DNA from 2 places in the Delftia sp. Cs1-4 genome. Region 1 is predicted to be linked to the other one. Evidence: riboswitches for the same ligand, from Rfam matches in the RefSeq annotation. Region 1 holds a riboswitch; the other holds the start of a gene.

Region 1 (3,723 bases):
ACGCCCAGCTCCTGGGCGACCAGGGCGGCCATGTCGATGTCATAGCCCTGCAGCTTCAGGTCGGTGCCCAGCGAGCCGAAGGGTGGGAAGTCCTGCGGAATCGCCACGCGCAGCACGCCGGCCTTCTGGATGTTGGCCAGCATGTCGGCATGGGCTGCGCCGCCCAGGCCGGCAGCGGCCAGGGTGGCGGCCGCCAGGGCGGTGCGGATGAATGCGCGGCGGGGTGTCAGGGGGGAAGTCATGCAAAAGCTCCTTCGGAAGGTGGGGTGAGGCGAAAGGAAAGCGGGTCAGGGTCGGGCGCAGATGTATCGGGCGCCGTTGCGTCGGGCGCCGTCGCGTCGGGCGCCGTTGCGTCGGGCGCCGTTGCGTCGGGCGCCGCCGCGTCGTCCGGTGTGTCGAGATCGATGCCGCTGCGCCTTGCGGCCGACAGCAGGTGGGCGCGCATGGCGCCCGCGGCACCCGGCGCATCGCCCGCGCAGACGGCCTGCACGATGGCGTCGTGCTCGCGCACGGGCTGGTCGTCGGCGCCGCTCCAGGCAAAGGGCAGGCGCAGGCTGTGGCTGATGGCCAGCTCCAGCTGGCGCGCCATGGCCACCAGGCCCGGGTTGCCCGACAGCTGGGCCAGCAGCAGGTGGAACTGCAGGTCGGCGTCGGCGGCGGCCAGCAGGTCGCTGCGGGCCAGGGCGTGGGCCAGCTGGGACTGGGTCCATTGCAGCTGGCGCAGGCCGCTGTCGTCGGCGCGCACGGCCGCCAGCGCGGCCCAGCCGGGCTCCAGCACCAGGCGCAGCTCGATCAGCTGGCGCGGCGACAGCGTGCCCAGCGCCGGGGTGGCATAGGCGCGGTGCATGCGTGCACGGCCGCTGTGCGGGCCGTTGATGCGCACGCCCTTGCCCGGCTGGATCTCGACCAGGCCCAGGGCCTCCAGCATGGACAGCGCCTCGCGCAGCGAAGCGCGGCTGATGCCCAGCTGCCGGGCCAGCTCGCGCTGCGGCGGCAGCTGGCTGCCGCCGGGATAGTGGCCGCTCAGGATGTGCTGCTGCAGCGTCTGGGCCATCGAGATCGGAATGCTTTGCATGGGCTGGCGCGGGTGGAGGGTTTTGGCCTGACTGGTCAGACCACGTACCCAGCAGATAGCGAATTGCGTGCCAGATGCAAAAAAAGGAGCGTTGTCCTCAGGCACTGCAAAGAATCCGGGGCGATGGGGCATCGACAATCCGCCCCGAAGGCGCTGCCGGCGGCCCGCGCTGCCGCGCTTTGGTGCAGTGCCGCATGGCTTTGTGCAGGCCTGCCCCGAATGCGGGCGTAAAACCCGCACTGCAGGCCGCCGCCAGCCGCCGTAGAATCCCGGGCTTTGGCCCGAGGAGCGTTGCAGCGCGGCACCCGCCCATCCGTACACCGGAGCGCGTGCCGCGTCAGGCTTGGGCCAGGTGCAGGTTCCCGGCCGGACCGCGCCCACGGTGCCAACGACGCTCACCTGTTGCCATGCCGTTTTTGCAGGTGAGCTTGATGTCGTCCTCTTTCACTCCCCCTCCCATGCGTCTGTCGGGCCTGGAGCCCGTCTCCATCGGCGAGGGCACGCTGTTCGTCAACGTGGGCGAGCGCACCAACGTCACGGGCTCCAAGGCCTTTGCACGCATGATCCTCAACGAGCAGTACGAGGAAGCGCTGTCCGTGGCTCGCCAGCAGGTGGAAAACGGCGCCCAGGTGATCGACGTGAACATGGACGAGGCCATGCTGGACAGCAAGGCCGCCATGGTGCGCTTTCTGAACCTCATCGCCTCCGAGCCCGACATCGCCAAGGTGCCGGTCATGGTGGACAGTTCCAAGTGGGAGGTCATCGAGGCCGGCCTGCGCTGCCTGCAGGGCAAGGGCATCGTCAACTCCATCTCCATGAAGGAAGGCCTGGATGAATTCAAGCGCCAGGCCCGGCTGATCAGGCGCTACGGCGCGGCCGCCGTGGTCATGGCCTTCGACGAGAAGGGCCAGGCCGACACCTACCAGCGCAAGATCGAGATCTGCGAGCGCGCCTACCGCATCCTGGTGGACGAGGTGGGCTTCCCGCCCGAGGACATCGTCTTCGACCCCAACATCTTCGCCGTGGCCACCGGCATCGAGGAGCACGACAACTACGCCGTGGACTTCATCGAGGCCGTGCGCTGGATCAAGCGCAACCTGCCCGGCGCCAAGGTCTCGGGCGGTGTCTCCAACGTGAGCTTCAGCTTCCGCGGCAACGACCCCGTGCGCGAGGCCATCCACACCGTCTTCCTGTACCACGCCATCTCGGCGGGCATGGACATGGGCATCGTCAACGCCGGCATGGTCGGCGTCTATGACGACCTGGAGCCCCAGCTGCGCGAGCGCGTGGAAGACGTGGTGCTCAACCGCCGCCCTGACGCTGCCGAACGCCTGCTGGAGATTGCCGACGCGGCCAAGGGCGCCGCCAAGGACGACAGCAAGAAGCTCGAATGGCGCGGCACGCCCGAGAACCCGAAGACCGTGGGCGAGCGCCTGTCGCACGCCCTGGTGCACGGCATCACGGACTTCATCGTCGTCGACACCGAAGAGGCCTACCAGCAGATCGTGGTGCAGGGCGGCGGCCGCCCGCTGCACGTGATCGAAGGCCCGCTCATGGACGGCATGAACATCGTGGGCGACCTGTTCGGCGCCGGCAAGATGTTCCTGCCCCAGGTGGTCAAGTCGGCGCGCGTGATGAAGCAGGCCGTGGCCCACCTCGTGCCCTACATCGAGGAGGAAAAGCGCCAGCAGGAAGCGGCGGGCCTGGACGTGTCCAGCAAGGGCAAGATCGTCATCGCCACCGTCAAGGGCGATGTGCACGACATCGGCAAGAACATCGTCACCGTGGTCCTGCAGTGCAACAACTTCGAGGTCATCAACATGGGCGTGATGGTGCCCTGCCATGAGATCCTGGCCCGGGCCAAGGCCGAGGGCGCGGACATCATCGGCCTGTCGGGCCTGATCACGCCCAGCCTCGAAGAGATGCAATACGTCGCCGGCGAGATGCACAAGGACGACTACTTCCGCATCAAGAAGATTCCGCTGCTGATCGGCGGCGCCACCTGCTCGCGCGTGCACACCGCCGTCAAGATCGCGCCCAAGTACGAAGGCCCCGTGGTCTACGTGCCCGATGCCTCGCGCAGCGTCAGCGTGGCCCAGAGCCTGCTGGGCGAGAACAAGGGCAACTACCTGGCCGAGATCCAGGCCGACTACGACAAGGTCCGCACCCAGCACGCCAACAAGAAGAAGACACCGCTGTGGCCTCTGGCAAAGGCCCGCGCCAACGCCACGCCCGTGGACTTTTCCCAGGCCCCCGTGGCGCCGCGTGCCCTGGGCCGGCGCGTGTTCCGCAACTTCGACCTGGCCGAGATCGCCGAGTACATCGACTGGGGCCCGTTCTTCCAGACCTGGGACCTGGCCGGCCCCTATCCGGCCATCCTCGACGACGAGATCGTCGGCGTCGAGGCGCGCAAGGTGCTGGCCGACGGCCAGGCCATGCTCAAGAAAATCATCGAAGGCCGCTGGCTGCAGGCCAACGGCGCCATCGGCCTGTTCCCGGCCAACCGCGTGGGCGATGACATCGAGTTCTATGCCGACGAGTCCCGCAGCCAGGTGCTGATGACCTGGTACGGCATGCGCCAGCAGACCGAAAAGCAGATGGTGGAAGGCCCGGATGGCCAGCCCGTGATGCGCCCCAGCCGCTGCCTG
Region 2 (3,723 bases), 510 kb from region 1:
TCGACGCCCAGGCCGGGCTGCTGCTGCCCGATGCCGACGAGCGCCTGCGGCCCGCGGGCGGCGGCCCCTGCCCCATGGACGACAGCATTGCGCGCTGGGCCATGGACCATGGCCAGCAGGCCGGCCAGGGTACGGACACGCTGCCGGCCGCACCGGCCCGCTATGTGCCGCTGGCCGCACCCGTGCGCATGCGCGGCGTGCTGGTGCTGCAGCTGCGTGCGCCTCAGCGCCTGGAGGTGCCCGAGGAGCAGCGCCTGCTGGAGGCCTGTGCCAGCCAGGTGGCGCTGGCGCTGGAACGCCAGCACTTTGTGGCCGTGGCCCAGCAGACCCAGATCGCCATGGAGGGCGAGCGCATGCGCAACACCCTGCTGTCGGCCGTCTCGCACGACCTGCGCACCCCGCTGACCACCATCCTGGGCGCGGCCGAGGCCGCGCAGCGCCATGTACCGCCGGGCGGCGCGGCCGACATGCTGGAGCAGGTCCGCATCCAGGCGCAGGCCATGCAGCGCCTGGTGGAGAATCTGCTGGACATGGCGCGCCTGCAGCAAGGCGGCGTGCACCTGCAGCGCGAATGGCTGCCGCTGGACGAAGTGGTGGGCAGCGCGCTGCGCCAGATGCGCGCGCGCCTGGGCCAGCATCCCGTGAGCACCGACGTGCCCGCCAGCCTGCCGCTGCTGCAGATCGATGCTCTGCTCATGGAGCGCGTGCTGGTCAATCTGCTGGACAACGCCGCCAAGTACACGCCGGCCGGCACGCCGCTGGCCATCAGTGCGTGTGTGCAGGATGGCGAACTGCTGCTGTCCGTGCGCGACGGCGGGCCGGGCCTACCATCACACCTGCCGGTGGAGACGCTGTTCGAGCCCTTCACGCGTGGCACGGCCGAGTCCACCGTCTCGGGCATCGGCCTGGGCCTGGCGCTGGTGCGCAGCATTGTCGAGGCGCATGGCGGGCGCATCGAGGCTGCCGCCGCACGGCCCGGCCCGGGCACCATCTTCACGCTGCGCTTTCCCGTGCCCGAGCAGCCTGCGCTGGATTAGAGTCCCGCCATGCACGAAAGCCCCCCATGAGCACGCCCGCCAACCGCATCCTGATGATCGAGGACGACCCCGGCATCCGCCGCTTCGTGCGCCTGGTGCTGGAAGACGAAGGCTGGCTGGTCTTCGAGGCCGACAGCGCGCGCCGCGGCCTGATCGAGGCCGCCAGCCGCCAGCCCGACCTGGTCATCCTCGACCTGGGCCTGCCGGACGCCGATGGCAAGCAGGTCCTGACCGAGCTGCGCGGGTGGTCCTCCGTGCCCGTGCTCGTGCTCTCCGCGCGCGAGCGTGAGGACGAGAAGGTGGCCGCATTGGATGCCGGCGCCGACGACTACCTGGTCAAGCCCTTCGGCGTGCCCGAGCTGCTGGCCCGGCTGCGCGTGATGCTGCGCCGCCGCCAGCAGCTGGGCGCTGCCGGTGGGGCGGGCGGCACCGCCGCGTCCAGCAAGGTGCACTTCGGCCCGGTGCAGGTGGACCTGGCCACGCATGAGGTGCGGCGCGCGGGGCAGCCGGTGCACCTCACGCCCATCGAATTCCGCCTGCTGGCGGCCCTGATCGCCGCCCAGGGCCGTGTGATGACCCACCGCCAGCTGCTGCTGCAGGTCTGGGGCCCCGAGTACCTGGGCCGCGCCCACTACCTGCGCGTGCACATGGCCAATCTGCGCCAGAAGATCGAGGACGAGCCGGCCCAGCCGCGCCACCTGGTGACCGAGCTGCAGGTGGGCTACCGGCTTGTGGGGCTGGGCGGTGAGGCATCCCCGGGATCGGTATAATCAGCGCCTCTCCGAGGAGCGTTGCAGCGGCCCCCACACATCAGGCGTGGTCGCGAGGCTCGGAGTCATACCTGCAACGACGCTCGCCCACGCTTTCTGTGCGGTGAGCTTTTTTTCGTCTCCCGCAGAACGTGGTTTTTCATTCATCTTTTGGAGAAAACCATGAACGCTGCTGTTCGTCCCGTTTCCGCCGACACGGCCATCGCTGACATTTCCCTCGCTGCCTGGGGCCGCAAGGAAATCCTGATCGCCGAAACCGAAATGCCCGGCCTGATGGCCACGCGCGAGGAATTCGCCGCTGCCCAGCCCCTCAAGGGCGCGCGCATCACCGGCTCGCTGCACATGACCATCCAGACGGCCGTGCTGATCGAGACGCTCAAGGCCCTGGGCGCCGAAGTGCGCTGGGCGTCGTGCAACATCTTCTCGACGCAGGACCATGCTGCTGCCGCCATCGCGGAAACCGGCACGCCCGTTTTCGCCATCAAGGGCGAATCGCTGGCCGACTACTGGGACTACACCCACCGCATCTTTGAATTCGGCGCTGCCGGCACCGAAGGCGAAGGCCCCAACATGATCCTGGACGACGGCGGCGACGCCACCATGCTGCTGCACCTGGGCATGCGCGCCGAAAAGGATCTGTCCGTGCTGGACAACCCCGCCTCCGAGGAAGAGAAGATCGCCTTCGCCGCCATCCGCGCCAAGCTGGCCCAGGACCCCACCTGGTACACGCGCAAGAGCGCCCACATCATCGGCGTGACCGAAGAGACCACGACCGGCGTGCACCGCCTCAACGAGATGTCGGCCAAGGGCACGCTGAAGTTCCGCGCCATCAACGTCAATGACTCCGTCACCAAGAGCAAGTTCGACAACCTCTACGGCTGCCGCGAATCGCTGGTGGACGGCATCAAGCGTGCCACCGACGTAATGATCGCCGGCAAGGTTGCCGTGGTGGCCGGCTACGGCGACGTGGGCAAGGGCTGCGCCCAGGCGCTGCGCGCGCTGTCGGCCCAGGTCTGGGTCACCGAGATCGATCCCATCAACGCCCTGCAGGCGGCCATGGAAGGCTACAAGGTCGTGACCATGGAGTGGGCAGCCGACAAGGCCGACATCTTCGTGACCACCACAGGCAACCGCGACATCATCCGCCACGAGCACATGGTGGCCATGAAGAACGAAGCCATCGTCTGCAACATCGGCCACTTCGACAACGAAATCGACGTCGCCTCCATCGAGCAGTACCAGTGGGAAGAAATCAAGCCCCAGGTGGACCACATCACCTTCCCTGACGGCAAGAAGATCATCCTGCTGGCCAAGGGCCGCCTGGTGAACCTGGGTTGCGCCACCGGCCACCCCAGCTTCGTGATGAGCGCCTCGTTCGCCAACCAGACCATCGCCCAGATCGAGCTGTTCACCAAGCCCGATGCCTACGAGGTCGGCAAGGTCTACGTGCTGCCCAAGATCCTGGACGAGAAGGTTGCCCGCCTGCACCTGAAGAAGGTCGGCGCCATGCTGACCGAACTGACGGACGGCCAGGCCGCCTATATCGGCGTGAGCAAGCAGGGCCCCTACAAGCCCGAAACTTATCGCTATTAAGCACCCCCTGAGCGGCTTGCGCCGCTTCCCCCTCTCTACCCGCTTCGCGGGGGAGGGGGACGACGCCCTCGCTGCGGGGCGGCCCTTGCTTGGCGCCCCTGAGTTGGGTCGCGCCGGTTTCGGGCATTAGTCAACTGAGATTTCCTGGAGCGACGCTATGCGCGCAGATGTATTTTTGGTGGAAGCCGGCCATGCGGCCACGCGCTCGCAGGCGCAGCGGCTGATTGCAGGCGGCGTGCAATGGCGCATGACGCCGCTGACGCCTTGGAAGAAGGTTGCCAAGAACGGCGACGAGATTCCTGCGGGTGCCGAGCTGCAGCTGC

Evidence for each region. Region 1 has a riboswitch for S-adenosylhomocysteine ahead of metH (methionine synthase). Riboswitches for the same ligand answer to the same signal wherever they lie in the genome.
Region 2: it holds a riboswitch for S-adenosylhomocysteine, as region 1 does, so the genes downstream of both, ahcY (adenosylhomocysteinase) here and metH (methionine synthase) in region 1, are expected to answer to the same signal.

What each region holds. Positions count from the first base shown of each region.
Region 1 covers NC_015563.1:259,510-263,232, forward strand. The annotation lists gene DELCS14_RS01135 (transporter substrate-binding domain-containing protein) at 1-242, opposite strand, end outside; gene DELCS14_RS01140 (FadR/GntR family transcriptional regulator) at 239-1,075, opposite strand; S-adenosyl-L-homocysteine riboswitch at 1,353-1,479, shown strand; gene metH (methionine synthase) at 1,507-3,723, shown strand, end outside.
Region 2 covers NC_015563.1:770,519-774,241, forward strand. The annotation lists gene DELCS14_RS03395 (sensor histidine kinase KdpD) at 1-1,037, shown strand, start outside; gene DELCS14_RS03400 (response regulator) at 1,064-1,807, shown strand; S-adenosyl-L-homocysteine riboswitch at 1,815-1,899, shown strand; gene ahcY (adenosylhomocysteinase) at 1,970-3,400, shown strand; gene DELCS14_RS03410 (TlyA family RNA methyltransferase) at 3,558-3,723, shown strand, end outside.